Regions from separate parts of the Pseudomonas helvetica genome, predicted to be linked through region 1. Evidence: predicted binding sites of a transcription regulator. Region 1 holds the regulator's gene; each other region holds the start of a gene.
What was found. The regulator sigma-54, encoded in region 1, starts transcription at its own class of promoters, with help from an activator protein. The targets are predictions, from matches to a motif close to ANTGGCATNNANNTTGCTNT.

Region 2: AABM55_RS09800 (CmpA/NrtA family ABC transporter substrate-binding protein) is a predicted target of sigma-54. The motif match lies at 1,932-1,951, and genes of this name have one in related genera.
Region 3: AABM55_RS08425 (flagellar basal body rod protein FlgF) is a predicted target of sigma-54. The motif match lies at 1,978-1,997, and genes of this name have one in related genera.
Region 4: AABM55_RS20070 (circularly permuted type 2 ATP-grasp protein) is a predicted target of sigma-54. The motif match lies at 2,343-2,362, and genes of this name have one in related genera.

The regions. Positions count from the first base shown of each region.
Region 1 is NZ_CP150917.1:5,281,375-5,286,313, forward strand. It holds gene AABM55_RS24440 (HAD family hydrolase) at 1-340, shown strand, start outside; gene lptC (LPS export ABC transporter periplasmic protein LptC) at 348-920, shown strand; gene lptA (lipopolysaccharide transport periplasmic protein LptA) at 907-1,452, shown strand; gene lptB (LPS export ABC transporter ATP-binding protein) at 1,452-2,177, shown strand; gene AABM55_RS24460 (RNA polymerase factor sigma-54) at 2,359-3,852, shown strand; gene raiA (ribosome-associated translation inhibitor RaiA) at 3,962-4,270, shown strand; gene ptsN (PTS IIA-like nitrogen regulatory protein PtsN) at 4,283-4,747, shown strand; gene rapZ (RNase adapter RapZ) at 4,750-4,939, shown strand, end outside.
Region 2 is NZ_CP150917.1:2,147,725-2,152,663, forward strand. It holds gene AABM55_RS09795 (ANTAR domain-containing response regulator) at 1-567, opposite strand, end outside; gene AABM55_RS09800 (CmpA/NrtA family ABC transporter substrate-binding protein) at 583-1,794, opposite strand; gene AABM55_RS09805 (quinone-dependent dihydroorotate dehydrogenase) at 2,188-3,207, shown strand; gene AABM55_RS09810 (ribosome modulation factor) at 3,515-3,730, opposite strand; gene rlmKL (bifunctional 23S rRNA (guanine(2069)-N(7))-methyltransferase RlmK/23S rRNA (guanine(2445)-N(2))-methyltransferase RlmL) at 4,276-4,939, shown strand, end outside.
Region 3 is NZ_CP150917.1:1,861,733-1,866,671, forward strand. It holds gene AABM55_RS08420 (sigma-54-dependent transcriptional regulator) at 121-1,683, shown strand; gene AABM55_RS08425 (flagellar basal body rod protein FlgF) at 2,052-2,792, shown strand; gene flgG (flagellar basal-body rod protein FlgG) at 2,838-3,623, shown strand; gene flgH (flagellar basal body L-ring protein FlgH) at 3,675-4,355, shown strand; gene AABM55_RS08440 (flagellar basal body P-ring protein FlgI) at 4,371-4,939, shown strand, end outside.
Region 4 is NZ_CP150917.1:4,326,147-4,331,085, reverse strand. It holds gene AABM55_RS20095 (translation initiation factor 2) at 1-95, shown strand, start outside; gene AABM55_RS20090 (YkgJ family cysteine cluster protein) at 263-517, shown strand; gene AABM55_RS20085 (START domain-containing protein) at 559-1,164, shown strand; gene AABM55_RS20080 (hypothetical protein) at 1,302-1,538, shown strand; gene AABM55_RS20075 (ribonuclease E inhibitor RraB) at 1,750-2,091, shown strand; gene AABM55_RS20070 (circularly permuted type 2 ATP-grasp protein) at 2,394-3,803, shown strand; gene AABM55_RS20065 (alpha-E domain-containing protein) at 3,816-4,766, shown strand; gene AABM55_RS20060 (transglutaminase family protein) at 4,763-4,939, shown strand, end outside.

The sequences.
Region 1 (4,939 bases):
CGGACGCAAGACCCCGGTGGTCGAGCGACGCGCCAAAAACCTTGGTATTCCTCACCTGTATCAGGGCCGCGAGGACAAACTGGTAGTGCTCGACGAGCTTCTGGCGCAACTGGGCCTAAGCTATGAACAGGTTGCCTACCTGGGCGACGACCTGCCGGATCTGCCGGTGATTCGCCGTGTTGGCCTGGGCATGGCAGTGGCCAACGCCGCCAGCTTCGTCCGCGAAAACGCTCACGGCATCACTCAGGCCCGTGGCGGCGAAGGTGCCGCTCGCGAGTTCTGTGAGCTGATCCTGCGTGCCCAGGGCAACCTTGAAGCGGCTAATGCCGCGTACCTGTGAGCCACTTATGCTGAGCAAGAAAATTCGCAACATAGTGTTTTTCGGGGTCATTGCCGCGTTGCTCGCGGCCGTTGGCTACTGGAACATCAGCCCGGAACGCTTTCTCGACAAGCCGGTAGCGCACGTCGACGAGAGCCAGATCGACTACTACGCCATCAACGCCCACAGCGTGCAGTACCTGCCCGATGGCAAATTGCAGTATGACCTGACATCCGACAAGGTCGAGCACGTCAAAGCAACCGACATCACCCTGCTGACCAACCCCGACCTGAACATGTATCGGGGCACCGCGTACCCCTGGCACATCCAGAGCAAGCGTGGCGAGGTCAATTCAGGCGGCACTGAAGTTGAATTGATCGACTCGGTACGTATCGCACGCACGGACGAGCAGAACCGCCCGATGCTGATTACCAGTAGTCGTATGACGGTATTCCCGCAACAGCAATATGCGCAGACCCAGCAAGCCGTTAGAATCGACGGCGCTGGTGGTGTATCGACTGGTAACGGAATGAAAGCGTATTTGAAAGACAGCAGGATACACCTGCTATCGAACGTAAGAGGACAGTATGAGGCTCGTTAAAACTCTCCCTATTTTGCTCAGTCTGGGCGCAGCACTGGGAAGCGTGAGCGCCTGGGCTCTGCCGAACGATAGCCAGCAACCCATTCGCATTCAGGCTGACGATGCTCAGCTGGACGACAAGAATGGCGTGGCCACCTACAAAGGTGACGTGATCATTACCCAGGGCTCGATGATCATCAAAGGCAACACCGTGACCATCACCCGCACCAAGGCCGGCGATATCGATGTCGTGACCTCGGTGGGCAACCTGGCGTATTTCGAGCAGTTGCAAAAGCCGACCGACACCAAACCCGTCCAGGGCTACGGGGTGACTATCCAGTACCATGCCGCGCAAAACCGCATCGTACTGATCGACCGTGCCAAGGTGATCAACGAAGGCAACACCACCGAAGGCGAGAAAATCGTCTACGACACCGTCAAGCAGGTTGCTAACGCAGGCCGCGCTACCGGTGCCTCGGTCACTGCGCCGCGCCCACGGGTCGATATGGTGATCCAGCCGAAAAAGAAAACCGACGAGCAGAAGGCCCAGTAATGGCAACTCTGAAAGCCCAGCATCTGGCCAAGAGCTACAAGAGCCGCCAGGTCGTGCGTGACGTCAGCCTGTCGATCGACAGCGGCCAGATCGTCGGCCTGCTTGGCCCGAACGGTGCCGGCAAGACAACCTGCTTCTACATGATCGTGGGCCTGGTCCAGGCCGATCAGGGGCGCGTACTGATCGACGACCTGGACGTCAGCCACCAGCCAATGCACGGTCGTGCACGAGCGGGTATTGGCTATCTGCCACAAGAAGCGTCGATCTTCCGCAAACTCTCGGTCGCCGACAACATCATGGCCATCCTCGAGACCCGCAAGGAACTCGACAAGGCCGGTCGTCGCAAAGAGCTGGAAAGCCTGTTGCAGGAATTCCACATCAACCATATCCGCGACAACCTCGGCATGAGCCTTTCCGGTGGCGAACGTCGCCGTGTGGAAATCGCTCGCGCCCTGGCCACGGCACCGAAATTCATCCTGCTCGACGAACCTTTCGCCGGCGTGGACCCGATTTCGGTGGGCGACATCAAGCAGATCATTCATCACCTCAAGGCCAAGGGTATCGGCGTGCTGATCACGGACCACAACGTCCGTGAAACCCTGGACATCTGCGAAACCGCCTACATCGTCAACGACGGTCAATTGATCGCCGAAGGCGACGCCGAAACCATCCTGGCCAACGACCTGGTCAAGGAAGTGTATCTGGGCCATGAGTTCCGCCTGTAAGCACTGAGGTGTCTGGTCAGTCGCCGGAGCGCTTGCCCCAATAAAACTATACGTATTTATTGTTACAGCGCTCTAGGCAAACACTTCAGTTTCAGGCATATAATTTGCTTATGTTTGGCGCTCCGGCGCCCTGTAGTGGATGGCGCATGTGCGCCGGCGAATAAGGTGTTAAGCCCCTGCCATGAAACCATCGCTAGTCTTGAGAATGGGCCAGCAGCTGACGATGACACCGCAGCTGCAACAGGCCATCCGCCTGCTCCAATTGTCGACCCTGGACCTGCAACAGGAAATCCAGGAGGCACTGGAGTCCAATCCAATGCTCGAACGCCAGGAAGAAGGCGACGACTTCGATAACGCCGACCCGATGGCGGACAATATCGAGCAGAAACCCAACACCGACATCCAGGAACCCTCCTACCAGGAAACCGCGCCGACGGTAGACAACCTTGAGGAAGGCGACTGGAATGAGCGCATCCCTAACGAACTGCCGGTCGACACCGCCTGGGAAGACGTTTACCAGACCAGCGCCAGCAGCCTGCCGAGCAACGATGACGACGAATGGGACTTCACCACTCGCACTTCCGCCGGCGAAAGCCTGCAGAGTCATCTGCTCTGGCAATTGAACCTGGCACCGATGTCCGACACCGATCGACTGATCGCGGTGACCCTGATCGATTGCATCAACAATCAGGGCTACCTGGACGAAACCCTCGAGGAAATCCTCGAAGCCTTCGATCCGGAACTGGACATCGAGCTCGACGAGATCGAAGCCGTCCTGCATCGCATCCAGCAATTCGAGCCGGCCGGTATCGGCGCACGCAACCTCAGCGAATGCCTGTCGCTGCAACTGCGTCAATTGCCCGCCAAGACCCCTTGGCTGGCTGAGGCCAAGCGCCTCGTCATCGATTACATCGACCTGCTGGGCAGCCGCGACTACAGCCAACTGATGCGCCGCATGAAGCTCAAGGAAGATGAGCTACGCCAGGTCATCGAACTGGTGCAAAGCCTGAATCCGCGTCCAGGCTCGCAAATCGAGTCCAGCGAAGCCGAGTACGTCGTTCCCGACGTCATCGTGCGCAAAGACAACGAGCGCTGGCTGGTGGAGTTGAACCAGGAGTCGGTTCCGCGCCTGCGCGTCAACCCGCAATACGCCGGCTTTGTCCGCCGCGCCGACACCAGCGCCGACAACACCTTCATGCGCAATCAGTTGCAGGAAGCGCGCTGGTTCATCAAGAGCCTGCAAAGCCGCAACGAAACCCTGATGAAAGTCGCTACCCAGATCGTCGAGCACCAGCGCGGCTTCCTTGAGTACGGCGATGAGGCCATGAAGCCTTTGGTCCTGCATGACATCGCTGAAGCGGTCGGCATGCACGAGTCGACGATTTCACGGGTGACCACGCAAAAATTCATGCATACCCCACGCGGTATTTATGAACTGAAATACTTTTTCTCCAGCCATGTCAGCACCTCTGAAGGCGGCGAATGCTCGTCCACAGCGATCCGCGCAATCATCAAAAAACTGGTTGCAGCGGAAAATCAGAAAAAGCCGTTGAGTGACAGCAAGATCGCTGGTTTACTGGAGGCACAAGGCATTCAGGTGGCCCGCCGCACCGTCGCCAAGTACCGCGAGTCCCTGGGGATCGCGCCTTCGAGCGAACGCAAGCGGTTGATGTGACGGGCTACGCCATAGCGTTCCAGGGTGTGTTCGAAAGCTTTTCGGACACGCTCTAGTGGCAGGCAAGCCAGCCTGCCGCCTTATGCACTGGCAACGAAGGAGAAGCTGTATGCAAGTCAACATCAGTGGACACCAACTGGAAGTGACCGAACCCCTGCGCATCTACATCGGCGAAAAGCTCGACCGATTAGAAAGGCATTTCGACAAGATCACCAATGTGCAGGTCACGTTGACCGTCGAGAAGCTGCTGCAGAAAATCGAAGCCACGCTGCATATCCCCGGTGGAGAAGTGGTCGCCAACGCTGAGCATAACGACATGTATGCCGCGATCGACGCCCTGACCGACAAGCTGGATAAACAACTCAAAAAGCATAAGGAAAAGACCCAGAGCCTCCTCCAGGGCGCGACCGGTCGTTAACACTCCCAACCCATGATCCGACTTGAAAACATCCTGACCCCCGGCCGTTCTTTGGTGAACGTGCCGGGCGGCAGTAAAAAGAAAGCCCTCGAACAAATTGCCAACCTGATCGCCCGCGAAGTGCCGGGTCTGGCCATGCAGGATGTCTTCGAGAGTCTGGTCGCCCGTGAAAAACTCGGCTCCACCGGTTTTGGCAACGGCATCGCCATCCCCCACTGCCGCCTCAAAGGTTGCGAGTCGCCCATCAGTGCCTTGATGCACCTGGACGCTCCTATAGATTTCGACGCCATCGACGGCGCTCCGGTCGACCTGCTATTCGTTCTGCTGGTCCCGCAAGCCGCTACCGATGCGCACCTGGAACTGCTGCGCCAGATCGCCAGCATGCTCGATCGTAAAGAAGTCCGTGATCGCCTGCGCAGCGCAAAAAGTAATGAAGCCCTGTATCAGGTTGTCCTCGACGAGCAGAACGGTCACTAATCATGCGCTTGATCATCGTCAGCGGCCGTTCTGGCTCAGGTAAAAGTACCGCCCTCGATGTACTGGAGGACAACGGTTACTACTGCATCGACAACCTGCCGGCCGGCCTGTTACCGGAACTGGCCGAGCGCGCACTGATTCACACCGAACTGGCGCAACCGCTGGTTGCGGTTTCCATCGATGCGCGCAACC
Region 2 (4,939 bases), 3.1 Mb from region 1:
CAATTCGCTCATGGCAATGATCTGTTCGGCCACCTGGATCAGCTTCTGCTGACGGCTCATGGCCTGGCGGCGCATCAGGGTGTAGGCCTGTTCTTCATTGCAGTCCTTCATTTTCATCAGCAAGCCCTTGGCCAGTTCAATGCGCTTGCGCTCGGCCAGTTGCTGGTCGCGGGCCTGGAGTTGGGCACGCAAGGCCTGATCGCTTTCAAAGCGTGCCATGGCCACGTCGAGGATCGGTTGCAGGCGCGCGGCATGAATGCCTTCGACGATGTAGGCGCTGACGCCGGACTTGATTGCCTGGCGCATCACGTCCGGGTCGTGCTCGTCGGTGAACATCACGATGGGCCGTGGCTGGTCGCGGCTGACCAGCACCACTTGCTCCAGCACATCACGGCTCGGTGACTCGGTATCGATCAGGATCACGTCCGGACGCACCGTTTCGACGCGCGCAGGCAGGTCGATGGTCAGGCCTGATTCATCGATCACCTCAAACCCGGCTTCGGTCAGCGCGGCCTTGAGCCGCCCGACCTTTTTCGCGGTGTCGTTGATCAGCAGGATACGCAACATATTTGCAGCCTCCTGTCAGCGGCGGGCGAGAAGAGCGGGGGTGTCGGCCATGGCGTGCAGCTTGAAGCTGCGGGCATACGCCGCCGGGTCCGAGCCATTCCATATTTTACCGTCGATCAACTGGCTGCTGCGCATTTCCTGATCCCGGGCCGCGATGCCCAGCGCACTGGCGGCATCGCGATAGACACCAAGTTGCTGGACCTGACGCGCCACCTGCAGATAGTCCGGGTCTTCGCGCAGCAGGCCCCAGCGCCGGAATTGAGTCATGAACCACATGCCGTCGGAAAGGTACGGCAGGTTGACGTCGCCACCGCCATGGAAGCGCAACGCGTGAGGGTCCTGCCAGCGATTGCCCAGGCCGTCGGCATAATCGCCCAGCAAGCGCGGTTCGATGCAGTCGAGCGGTGCATCCAGGTATTCGGCAGCACTCAATAGTTGCGCGGTGCTGCGGCGGTTTTCGGTACTTTGCTCGATGAAGCGACTGGCCTCCAGGATCGCCATGACCAGTGCCCGTGCGGTGTTCGGGTATTGCTCGACGAAGGCGCGGGTGCAGCCGAGGACTTTTTCCGGGTGGTCGGGCCAGATGGTCTGGCTTGTCGCCAGGGTGAAGCCGAGGTTCTGCTTCACCGCACTGGCGCTCCAGGGTTCGCCGACGCAGAAACCGTCGATCCGTCCGGCCTGCAAGTGCGCGACCATTTGTGGCGGTGGCACCACGACGCTGTCGACATCCTGCAACGGATGGATGCCCTGGCTCGCCAGCCAGTAATACAACCACATGGCGTGGGTGCCAGTGGGGAAGGTCTGGGCGAAGGTGAGTTTTGGGCGACTTTGGTGCACGTGACGTTCCAGCGCTTCAGGACCGGTCACGCCCAGCGCTTGCAGGCCATGAGAAAGGTTGATGCTCTGGCCGTTCTGGTTCAGCCCCATCAGCACGGCCATGTCCGTCGCGGCGACGCCGCCGATGCCCAGATGCACCGCATAGATCAAACCATAGAGGCTGTGGGCGGCATCCAGTTCACCGCTGACCAGTTTGTCCCGCAGGTTGGCCCACGACGACTGGCGCTTGAGGTTCAGGGTCAACCCGTAGGGTTGGGCGAAGCCCTGAGTCGCCGCAACCACCACGGATGCGCAGTCGCTCAGGGCCATGAAACCGAGGTTGATCGCGGTCTTTTCCGGGGCATCGCTGCCATTGACCCAGGCCAGCGGTCCTGCTTCAGGTTCAGTCATCACATAAGCACCTTGCATGAAAAAAGCGCCGTACCCAGGCCCCAAGTGCAAACCAGGCCAGGTGACGACGCCGTTGTCCTTTTTAATCGTTACCTGGCACGCATCCCGCCATTGGCATGGGTGCCGATGTGAGTACCAGTGCAAGGCATATGCCATGCAGGCCGTGTGAAAACTACTGCACTCGACAATCCTGCGTTAAAAACAGGCTCGGAATGCTCATTTACAACCCGTAAACTCCGCTTCCTCGCCTGTTTTTGCCTTGTCTTGCCTTCGCTCGCTACGTTTTCACACGGCCTGCACTGATGGCTGATTTCATCACGCACCTCGCTTGCGACCCCGATGCACGGCTATAATCGCCGCCTTATTTCGCCGCCAACCGAGTCAAATCCGCCCATGTATACCCTGGCCCGCCAACTGTTGTTCAAACTCTCCCCGGAAACCTCCCACGATCTGTCCCTGGACCTGATCGGCGCAGGTGGGCGTTTGGGTCTCAATGGCTTGCTGTGCAAGGCGCCAGCGCAGTTGCCAGTGAATGTCATGGGCCTGGACTTCCCGAATCCGGTGGGGCTGGCGGCCGGTCTGGACAAGAACGGCGCAGCGATCGATGGGTTTGCGCAATTGGGTTTTGGCTTCGTTGAAATCGGCACCATCACCCCGCGTCCGCAACCGGGCAATCCAAAGCCACGGATTTTCCGCTTGCCGCAAGCCGAGGCGATCATCAACCGCATGGGGTTCAACAACCTCGGCGTCGATCATCTGCTGGCGCGTGTGGCAGCGGCCAAATACAAGGGCGTGCTGGGGATCAACATCGGCAAGAACTTCGATACGCCGGTTGAGCGTGCGGTCGACGACTACCTGATCTGCCTGGACAAGGTTTACGCCCACGCCAGTTACGTGACGGTCAACGTCAGCTCGCCGAACACCCCGGGCCTGCGCAGCCTGCAATTTGGTGATTCGCTCAAGCAACTGCTCGAAGCCTTGCGTCAGCGTCAGGAAGATCTGGCTCAACGCCACGGCAAGCGTGTACCGCTGGCGATCAAGATTGCACCGGACATGACTGACGAAGAAACCGTTCAGGTGGCACAAGCGCTGATCGACACCGGGATGGACGCGGTGATTGCGACCAACACCACCCTGAGCCGCGTAGGCGTCGAAGGCATGGAATACGGTGACGAGGCGGGCGGCTTGTCCGGCGCTCCGGTGCGCGACAAGAGCACTCACACGGTCAAGGTGTTGGCAGCCGAGTTGGCCGGGCGTTTGCCGATCATCGCGGTGGGCGGTATTACCGAAGGCAAGCACGCGGCTGAGAAAATCGCTGCGGGCGCCAGTCTGGTGCAGCTCTACTCTGGCTTCATTTACAAAGGCCCTGCGTTGATTCGCGAATCGGTGGATGCCATCGCCGCCCTGAGATAACCCCAACCCACGTGGCGAGAGGCCTTTGTGGCGAGGGAGCTTGCTCCCGCTGGGGCGCGAAGCGGCCCTAAAATCAGCAAATGCGGTGCATCAGGAATAACGCGGTGTCTGGATAGGGGCCGCTTCGCTGCCCAGCGGGAGCAAGCTCCCTCGCCACACAGTATTTCATCGTTGGTTTTGAGTTGATTGCAGGAATAAAAAAGGGCTCCTCGAAGGAGCCCCTGGGCCGAAGCCCGCCGTCCGGAGAGGACGTGCGTGGTTAAGTCGTTACATATTCAGATTTTCGTGTCGGAGTGTGTGCCCTGTTTTAGCCGACGGCGTGAAGTTCGTTGAGTCTATGGATTCCCGCAGTGCCGGTCATACCGTCCCAGTTGTCGCCGCGTCCTTCTCGCCAGCCGTTGATCCAGGCTTGGCGTACCGACGGTAGAGTAAAGGGGCAAAGCTCACGGGATTTTCCACCAACGCCATATTGATATCCGCGCAAAAATGCTCTTTCCAACGGATCACGCTTAAGTCTTCTCATAGGGTGTTTCCCTCACTTGTTGACTGTATTTGTCGCGTCGACCTCGATTGAGGTCAGGCAGAAAAATTTCTGCCGTTGGTGGCTCGCTGCCGGCGTCACGAGCCAAGGTGTTGACGTCGTTGCGGCGTCAACCTGTGTTGAGTTCTAACCAATGCGTCACATCGAGGGAATGATCGTTTTGTCATAAGGACGTAACGATAATGATGCTAAGGCCATAAGTAACACGATGTAATTCCCGTGTTCATTGACCAAAGCTCGCTATGATCAGCCTTTCACTGGATGATGAGGCTAATGATTGAGTAAAAATGTCCACCCGTTGCACTCGGGTACTATTCGACGAAGGGTCGAGTTATGACATTTTGTTGCACAGAATTTTTTATCTGCCCTGGCATCTAAGCTCATTCAACCGGTTGGTTGGGTGAGCGGCCAGGGTGGGGCGGCACACTTTCGTGCCACGCGAGCGCTCTTCAAGAAAAGCGCTTGATTGAAAACCGAGCGGTCAATGCGTTGCCCGTTCACTTATTGCTAAAGGCCCTGGAACTCCCATGTCGGATCGTTACGAACTCTTCCTCACTTGCCCCAAGGGCCTCGAAGGCCTGCTGATCGAGGAAGCCGTCGGGCTTGGCCTTGAGGAAGCGCGCGAGCACACGTCGGCTGTGCGCGGCATGGCCGACATGGAAACGGCTTATCGCTTGTGCCTGTGGTCGCGTCTGGCTAACCGGGTGCTGCTGGTGCTCAAGCGTTTTCCGATGAAGGATGCCGAAGACCTGTACCACGGCGTGCTGGATATCGAGTGGCAAGACCACATGCTCAATGACGGCACCCTGGCCGTCGAATTCAGCGGTCACGGCTCGGGCATCGACAACACGCACTTTGGCGCCCTGAAAGTGAAGGACGCCATCGTCGACAAGCTGCGCACTCCATCGGGTGAGCGTCCGTCCATCGACAAGCTCAATCCGGACCTGCGCATTCACCTGCGCCTGGACCGTGGCGAAGCGATTCTGTCCCTCGATCTCTCCGGCCACAGCCTGCACCAGCGTGGTTACCGCCTGCAGCAAGGGGCGGCACCGCTGAAGGAAAACCTCGCGGCAGCGATTCTGATCCGCTCCGGCTGGCCGCGCATTGCGGCTGAAGGCGGCGCCCTGGCTGACCCGATGTGCGGTGTCGGTACATTCCTCGTCGAAGCCGCGATGATCGCCGCCGACATGG
Region 3 (4,939 bases), 3.0 Mb from region 1:
GTATTGAGATTTTCTGGTTTTAAAAGGCCCTGGGCTGTCACATAATCTTGACAACAAACTTTGCGCCTCGGCAGAAAAATCCTCGCCATGCGCCTCATTTACCACCGTTCGGGCCTTTATATGCGTATCAAAGTCCACTGCCAGAACCGCATCGGTATCCTGCGCGACATTCTCAACCTGCTGGTGGAGTACGGGATCAACGTCGCCCGGGGTGAGGTCGGCGGCGAGCATGGCAACGCGATCTATCTGCATTGCCCGAACCTGATCAACCTTCAGTTCCAGGCACTGCGTCCGAAGTTCGAGGCCATCACCGGTGTGTTTGGCGTCAAGCGCGTAGGGCTGATGCCCAGCGAGCGTCGGCACATGGAGCTGAACGCCTTGCTCGGCGCGCTGGAGTTTCCGGTGCTGTCGATCGACATGGGCGGCTCGATCGTCGCGGCCAACCGTGCCGCCGCGCAATTGCTCGGGGTGCGGGTGGACGAGGTGCCGGGGATTCCCTTGTCGCGGTATGCCGAGGACTTCGATCTGCCGGAGCTGGTTCGCGCCAATAAATCGCGGATCAATGGCTTGCGGGTCAAGGTCAAAGGCGACGTGTTCCTCGCCGATATCGCGCCGTTGCAATCGGAGCATGACGACAGCGAGGCCATGGCTGGTGCGGTGCTGACGTTGCACCGGGCGGACCGGGTCGGCGAACGCATCTATAACGTGCGCAAGCAGGAGTTGCGCGGTTTCGACAGCATTTTCCAGAGCTCCAAAGTCATGGCCGCGGTGGTGCGTGAAGCGCGGCGCATGGCGCCACTGGATGCGCCACTGCTGATCGAGGGCGAGACTGGCACCGGTAAAGAACTGTTGGCGCGCGCCTGCCATCTGGCCAGCCCGCGTGGACAGTCGCCGTTGATGGCGCTCAACTGTGCCGGGTTACCAGAATCGATGGCCGAGACCGAGCTGTTCGGTTATGGCCCAGGGGCGTTCGAAGGGGCGCGCGCCGAAGGCAAGCTCGGGCTGCTGGAACTGACGGCGGGCGGTACGCTGTTTCTCGATGGTGTCGGGGAAATGAGTCCGCGCTTGCAGGTGAAATTGCTGCGGTTCTTGCAGGACGGTTGCTTCCGCCGGGTCGGCAGCGATGAAGAGGTTTACCTGGATGTGCGGGTGATCTGCGCCACCCAGGTCGATTTGTCTGAACTGTGTGCCAGCGGTGAATTCCGTCAGGATCTTTACCATCGATTGAATGTGCTTTCGCTGCACATCCCGCCGCTGCGTGAATGCCTCGACGGTCTGACGCCGCTGGTCGAGCACTTTCTCGATCAGGCCAGTCGGCAGATTGGTTGTCCACTACCGAAGCTGGCACCGGCGGCGATGGAGCGGCTCAGTCATTACCACTGGCCGGGCAATGTCCGGCAGTTGGAGAACGTGCTGTTTCAGGCGGTTTCGCTGTGTGACGGCGGCACGGTCAAGGCGGAGCATATTCGCCTGCCGGATTACGGCGTGCGCCAGCCTCTGGGGGATTTCTCGCTGGAAGGCGGGCTGGACGAGATTGTCGGGCGTTTCGAAAAGGCGGTGCTGGAGCGGTTGTATTCCGAGTACCCGAGCAGTCGCCTGTTGGGCAAGCGCCTCGGGGTTTCTCATACCACCATCGCCAACAAACTGCGTGAATACGAAGTCGGTAAAGAACCGGGCGCATAGCCTGTGATGGACGAGCTCTTTGTGGCGAGGGAGCTTGCTCCCGCTCGGGCGCGAAGCGGCCGCAACTTCCGTCGGCGGGTAATGCCTGCTGGAACTTCATTGTTGTTTTTGGGGCTGCTTTGCAGCCCAGCGGGAGCAAGCTCCCTCGCCACGGTGAATGTGTCGCGTGTAAAAGGCCGACACTTGCCGTAAGCGGCATAACCGCGCCGGTTTTTCGTCTTTGATGCCATTGCCCATTCTCCTCCAATTCCTCTCAAGTCCTTTGTTTATAGGGCTTCGAACCCCTGCGTGAAAGTTGGTCTGCAAATTGCTTGAGGCTCAACAGTACAGCGGTGGGCGGCAAACGTCCGACATGCAGAGGAAAGACTGTGGACAAGTACCTTTATGTGGCAATGACCGGCGCCAGCCAGAACGCACTGGCGCAAAAGGCTCATGCCAACAACCTGGCGAACATCTCCACCAACGGTTTTCAGAAAGACCTGGAGCAGGCGCGGTCGATGCCGGTGTTTGGCGACAGCTTTCCGGCGCGAGCGTTTGCCCTGTCCGAACGTCCGGCCACCGACTTCTCTCCAGGCGCGATGATTGAAACCGGTCGCGACCTTGATGTAGCGGTTCAGGGCAGCGGCTGGATTGCCGTACAGAATCCGAGCGGTGGTGAAAGCTATGTGCGCACCGGCAGCCTGAATGTCGACGCCTTGGGCGTGTTGCGCGCCGGCAACGGCATGCCGGTCATGGGCAACGGTGGCCCGATTGCCGTGCCGCCCGAGCAGAAAATCGAAGTCGGCCAGGACGGCACCATCAGCATTCGGTCAATGGGTGAAGGTCCGCGCGTCATCGCAGAAATCGACCGCATCAAGCTGGTCAACCCGGACATCAAGAACATGACCAAGGGGCTGGACGGTTCGATCAACACCGCAGACGGCAAGCCGGCACCGGTCGATGCCAATGTGCAACTGGTGTCGGGCTTCCTTGAGTCGAGCAACGTCAATGCCGTTGAAGAGATGACTTCGGTGTTGGCCTTGTCCAAGCAATTCGAGCTGCACATCAAGATGATGAACACCGCCAAAGACGACGACCAGGCCATGGCTCGGGTCTTGCAGATCAGCTAATTATCAGAACGTCGCGCCGTAAAACAGGCGCACGAGGAGAATTGAATGCTTCCGGCTCTATGGGTTGCCAAAACAGGTCTGTCCGCCCAGGACACCAACCTGACGACTATTTCCAACAACCTGGCAAACGTATCGACCACGGGTTTCAAGCGTGACCGTGCCGAGTTCCAGGACTTGTTGTACCAGATCAAGCGTCAGCCAGGCGCCCAGTCGACCCAGGACAGCGCACTGCCGTCGGGTCTGCAATTGGGTACCGGTGTGCGCATTGTCGGCACTCAGAAAAACTTCACCGCCGGTAGCCTGCAAACCACCGACCAACCGCTGGACATGGCGGTCGACGGTCGCGGTTTCTTCCAGATCCTGCAGCCGGATGGCACCACCGCCTACACCCGTGACGGTACGTTCCACCTGGACTCCAATGGCCAGATCGTCAACGCCAGCGGCTTTGCCCTGGAACCGGCCATCGTCATTCCGAACAATGCACAGACCTTCACCGTCGGTCGTGACGGCACCGTGTCGATCACCGTTCCAGGCGCTGCTGCCGCGCAAGTGATCGGCAACCTGCAAACCGCCGACTTCATCAACCCGGCCGGTCTGCAGGCGATGGGCAACAACCTGTTCCAGGAAACCGCCGCCAGTGGCGCGCCGCAAATCGGTACGCCGGGCCTGAACGGTTTTGGTACCACGCTGCAGAACACCCTGGAAACCTCCAACGTCAGCACCGTTGAAGAGATGGTCAACATGATCACCACTCAACGCGCTTACGAGATGAACTCCAAGGTGATTTCTACCGCCGACCAGATGCTCTCGTTCGTAACGCAGAATCTGTAATCAAGTCTATGAGGCGGCATGAAGCCGCCTGCAACACCGTGAGGTAGGGTCATGAATCGCTTTGTATCTGTTCTCGCATTGAGTGGGATCGCCGTGCTCGCGGGCTGCGTCGGTCCGACGCCGAAGCCCAATGACCCGTACTACGCGCCCGTGTTGCCTCGTACACCGCTGCCTGCAGCGGCGAACAACGGCTCGATCTATCAGGCCGGTTTCGAGCAGAACCTGTACAGCGACCGCAAGGCGTTCCGGGTCGGTGACATCATCACCATCACCCTGAACGAGAAGACCCAGGCCAGTAAAAACGCCAACTCCCAGGTGGACAAGACCAGCAAGGCCGGAATCGGTCTGACCTCGTTGTTTGGTGGCACCCCGGCCGCCAACAGTCCGCTGAGTCTGGGTGCCAATTACAACGGTGACCGCGCCACCAAGGGCGACAGCAAGGCAGGGCAGGGCAACAGTCTGGTCGGTTCGATCACCGTCACCGTTGCCGACGTGCTGCCCAACGGCATCATTGCCGTGCGTGGCGAGAAGTGGATGACCCTCAACACCGGTGATGAGCTGGTGCGCATTGCCGGTCTGGTCCGGGCAGACGATATCGCTACCGATAACACGGTGCCGTCGACGCGTATCGCTGATGCACGGATCACCTATTCGGGCACCGGTTCGTTTGCCGACGCGAGTCAGCCAGGCTGGTTCGACCGTTTCTTCCTAAGCCCGCTGTTCCCTTTCTAGGTGATGAAACGACTCATGTTTAATTTCAAGCACCTGATGGCGGCCGTGTTGTTGCTGTCCACCTCCCTCGGCGTTCAGGCCGAGCGGTTGAAGGACATCGCCAGTATTTCGGGCGTGCGTTCCAACCAATTGATCGGCTACGGCCTGGTCGTCGGGCTTAACGGCACGGGTGACCAGACCACGCAAACCCCGTTCACCCTGCAGACCTTCAACAACATGCTCTCGCAGTTCGGCATCAAGGTGCCGGCCGGCTCTGGCAACGTGCAGTTGAAGAACGTCGCGGCAGTGTCGGTCAGTGCCGATTTGCCGGCGTTTGCCAAGCCGGGTCAGCAGGTCGACATCACCGTATCCTCGATCGGCAACTCCAAGAGCCTGCGTGGCGGCACCTTGCTGCTGACGCCGCTCAAGGGTATCGACGGTAACGTCTATGCGATCGCCCAGGGCAACCTGGTGGTCGGTGGTTTTGATGCTGAAGGTCGCGACGGTTCGAAGATTACCGTCAACGTTCCGTCGGCCGGTCGCATCCCGGGTGGTGCTTCGGTCGAGCGTTCGGTGCCGAGCGGTTTCAATCAGGGCAACAGCCT
Region 4 (4,939 bases), 960 kb from region 1:
GTCGCCTGCTCAGTAACGAAATGCAGTTGCAAATGCGCAAGGAAGAGCACCGAGAGGTCGACGGTGCGGCACTGGAATTCCAGTTCAAGCAGTAAAATCGCACATTGCTCTGTGACCCGCGCACCTGACGCTTGGTCGGAGACTGGTCAGTCACGCGTGTTTGAGCGAAAAACCTCTATCCGGCCAATTTCAAACGGCTGTTTTAGCGGGTACTCTAGTCCACGTTATCCAACACATTACCCGTCGCGAGGAGCGTGTCGTCATGAACTGCCGTGAAGGCTGTGGCGCCTGTTGCATTGCCCCTTCCATCAGCACACCCATCCCCGGCATGCCAAACGGCAAAGCGGCGGGAGAACGTTGTGTGCAACTGTCTGTCGATAATCTGTGCCGTATTTTCGGCAAGCCTGAACGGCCGGCGGTCTGTGGCGCGTTTCAGGCGGATGTCGAGGTGTGTGGCAACAGCCGGGAAGAAGCCATCAAGTTGATCGGTTGGTGGGAGAAAATGACCGCGGCGTAGTGTGTTCAACGAACGGAACTTCAACAATAAGGAATAAGACTATGGGTTCGCTGCATCGTATCGCTGTGTTGTGTGGTTTGACCGTTCTGTTGGCCACGACAGCCCAGGCCGAAGACTGGAAAACTGCCAAGGATGAGGACGGAATCAAGGTTTCCCTGAGTGAAGTCGCCGGGTCTCAGTACAAGGCCTACCGCGGTGTGACCGTAATGAAGACCTCCGTGGCCAAGTTGCGCGCGCTTCAGGAAGACGTGCCTGGCGCGTGTGCCTGGATTCATGAGTGCAAGGTGCAGAAGTTGCTCAAGCACGAAGGCGATCAAAGCTGGACCTACACGCAGTTCAGCACCCCATGGCCGGTGACTGCGCGTGACTCGGTATTGCACGTGACTACTGTCGAAGGCGCCGATGGCAGCCTGACGCGTAAGCTTGAAGGCGTACCGACCTACCTGCCTGAAGAAAAAGGCTTTGTTCGTGTCACCCAGGTCCAGGGTTTCTGGAAACTTGTTCCAAAAGGCGCGGACCAGGTCGAAGTGACCTATCAGGTTCACACCGAACCAGGTGGTAGCGTGCCGTCCTGGCTGGCCAACAAGTTTGTGGTCGACGCACCCTTCAATACCTTGAAAGCCCTGAAAGCACGCGCCGAGAAGTAATGCCGTGCTTTTCGCAAAGAGGCTGCCAACCGGCGGCCTTTTTCATATCAAACCGATGGATTCAGGAGGAACGATTTTCCGGTATTCGGGGTCGAGATGTTGTAAGCCCATCTGTGGGTTTTACCAAGGAGGCACCGATGCAAAAGTGGGAAGTCACCTTCGTAGATGATCACGGCGTGCAGACCGTGGAGCAATTCGATTGCGAACAAAAACCCACGATGGAGCGGGCCGCGCAATTGATTCGCTCAAAACTCCTCCCTGTTCCGGCCGAGCTCGATCTCAATGATCTGGAGGGGCGAACCGAGGACCCGACGGTCAAAAGCCTGAAAGATCAGAACAGCATTGAAATTCTCAGTATCACGCCAATTGCATAACCACTTGATGCGACTCGCAAACAGGCCTTGGCAGCAACTCTGACTTGGGGCTACTCTGCAAACGAGATCAGCGAATGGATCGCTAAGGTCTGGTCTTGTCAGCTACATGCTTGTTTCCCGGCGGCAATTTGATTGCCGTATCGCCCTCACCATTCGGTTGCGGGCGCAGGGAGTACGGAAAGTCTATCCATCAGTTTGAGGAGGACGTTTCATGAGCACAGCCTATCAAGAAGACATCAGCAGCAGTGTGCTGCGCCGCATGAAAGAAGGCGGTTTTGATTTTTCACGGTTCCATCCCATCGAGTTCTACGCCATTTTTCCGGATGAGGAGCGGGCACGCAGGGCGGCAGGGCATTTTCGCGGTGAGTCCTTGAATGCGCAGGTCAGCGTGCGTGATGACGGTGCCTGGCATTTGGAGTTGAGCAAGGTGATGTACGCCACTTATGGCGGCATCGGTGACTTTGAACAGGACTTTGAGGCGGTGGTCGAGCCTTTGGGGGGGATTATCGAAGGATGGGGCGTCAAGCAGGAGGTACGAGGGCTACTCGCATAACACTATGAACAGCGACAACACTCAGCAACGGCTGACCTCAGGGTTGGCCGTTTTCGTTTTCGGACATTGAGAAGTCAAAGGATCGCAACCGCACACAGGCCGTGAAATCAACTCTGGCTAGGCGGGTATTGACCATGAGCATTGCTTCGCAATGAAGCGGGGGACGAACGGGTTGGGGCATTTACTGCACAGGATTGGTGCGGCGTGTCTTCGGTGATTAGCCAACCGATTGATAGTAAAGCGTTTATGCCACTGGCACGGGCCTTGCGAAGTCCAGGTGTCCGGGTGACAAGGAGTACGGCATGATCCGCACCTATTTTGATGAAATGTACGACGCTGGCGGCCTGGTCCGCCCGCACTATCGGGAGTTCGCCCGTTGGTTAGCTGAAACGCCTGACGAGCTTTTGGCACAACGGCGACGCGAGGCCGATCTGTTATTTCATCGTGCCGGGATAACCTTCACGCTCTATGGTGATGAGCAGGGGACAGAGCGCCTGATTCCCTTCGACACCATTCCCCGCAGCATCCCCGCCAGCGAATGGCGGATCGTTGAGCGCGGCTGTATTCAGCGGGTCAAGGCATTGAACATGTTCCTCGCCGACCTGTATCACGAGCAGCGCATCATCAAGGCCGGCATCATCCCGGCCGAACAAGTGCTGGCCAACGAGCAATACCAGCTCGCCATGCAAGGGCTGGATCTGCACCGCGATATCTATTCGCACATCTCTGGCGTCGATCTGGTGCGCGATGGCGACGGCACGTACTACGTGCTCGAAGACAATTTGCGCACGCCCAGTGGCGTCAGCTACATGCTCGAAGACCGCAAGATGATGATGCGGCTCTTCCCCGAGTTGTTCGCCGCCCAGCGCATCGCGCCCATCGATCATTACCCGAACCTGTTGCTCGACACGCTGAAAAGCTCCAGCCCGCTGGACAATCCGAGTGTCGTGGTACTGACTCCCGGGCGCTTCAACAGTGCGTTCTTCGAGCACGCGTTTCTGGCGCGGGAGATGGGCGTGGAGCTGGTGGAAGGCGCGGACCTGTTTGTGCGCGACGACAAGGTGTTCATGCGCACCACGGACGGGCCGAAAGCCGTCGACGTGATCTACCGTCGCCTCGACGATGCTTTCCTCGATCCGTTGGCGTTCAATCCGGATTCGATGCTCGGCGTTCCAGGACTGCTGTCGTCCTATCGCTCCGGCAATGTGGTGCTGGCAAATGCCATCGGCACCGGTGTCGCGGACGACAAGTCGGTTTATCCGTTCGTGACCGAGATGATTCGTTTCTACCTGGACGAAGAACCAATCCTGAAGAACGTGCCGACCTGGCAGTGTCGCAACCCGTCAGAGCTTTCTCACGTGTTGGCGAACCTGCCTGAGCTGGTGGTCAAGGAAACCCAGGGTTCCGGTGGTTACGGAATGCTGGTCGGGCCCGCGGCCACCGCCGCCGAAATCGAAGCGTTCCGCGCACGCATCAAGGCCAAGCCCCACGCGTATATCGCCCAACCGACGTTGTCCCTGTCGACCTGCCCGACGTTTGTCGAAAACGGCATCGCGCCGCGGCACATCGACTTGCGTCCATTTGTCCTGTCTGGCCGCGAAACCCGGGTCGTACCCGGTGGCCTTACCCGTGTAGCCCTGCGCGAAGGATCCCTGGTGGTCAATTCGTCCCAGGGTGGCGGAACCAAGGACACCTGGGTGGTCGAGGATTGAAGGAAACCTGCCATGTTAAGTAGAACCGCCTCGGATTTGTACTGGATGTCGCGTTACCTGGAACGGGCGGAAAACCTCGCACGGATGCTCGACATCAGTTATTCGCTGTCATTGATGCCGCAGGATGGGCGCGGCGATGGTCTGCACGAATTGGCGATGCCCTTGCTGATCACCGGCACGCTGGACGATTACCTTGAGCGCCACGGTCAATTGCATGCCGAGCGTTTGCTGCACTTCTTCGCCCTGGATTCGGCGAACCCGGCCAGTATCTACAGTTGTCTCGGCGCCGCGCGGGCCAGTGCTCACGCAGTACGTGGGCGGATTACTGCCGACATGTGGGAAAACATCAACGCAACCTGGCTGGAGATTCGCGGTATCGCCGAACAGGGCCTCAGTCGCTATGGCATGAGCCGTTTCTGCGAGTGGATCAAAGAACGTTCCCACCTGTTCCGGGGCGCGTGCTACGGCACCATCATGCGCAACGATGCCTTCCGTTTCATTCGCCTGGGGACCTTCATCGAAAGGGCCGACAACACGCTACGCCTGCTCGATGCCCGCTACGAAATGGCCGGTGATCAGGCCGAGGCGGTCAGCGATGGTACGGCCCACGCGTATTACCAGTGGAGTGCGTTGCTGCGGGCTTTGTCGTCGTTCGAGGCGTACACCGAGATCTACCGCGACGCGCCTGGCGCGAGGCACGTCGCCGAGCTGTTGCTGCTACGTGCCGACGTACCGCGTTCGCTGCGTGCCTGCACTGAGGAAATCGACCAGATCCTCTCCAGCCTGCCGGGGACCAATGGCCGTCCTGCGCAACGTCTGGCAGCAGAAGTGGATGCGCGGCTGCGTTACACCGGTATCAACGAAATCCTCGACGAAGGCCTGCACGCCTGGCTGACCGAGTTCATCCCGCTGGTGCGCCAGTTGGGCAACGCCATACACAGTTCCTATCTGGAGGCTGCATGAGACTTTCCATTAGCCACGAGACCACCTATCACTACGAAGATCAGGTGCGGGCAAGCATCCAGTATTTGCGATTGACGCCTCACGACAGCGAGCGTCAGCACGTACTGAGCTGGCAGCTCGACCTGCCACGGCCAGTGCGTGCGCAACTCGATCCGTTTGGCAACATCCTGCAT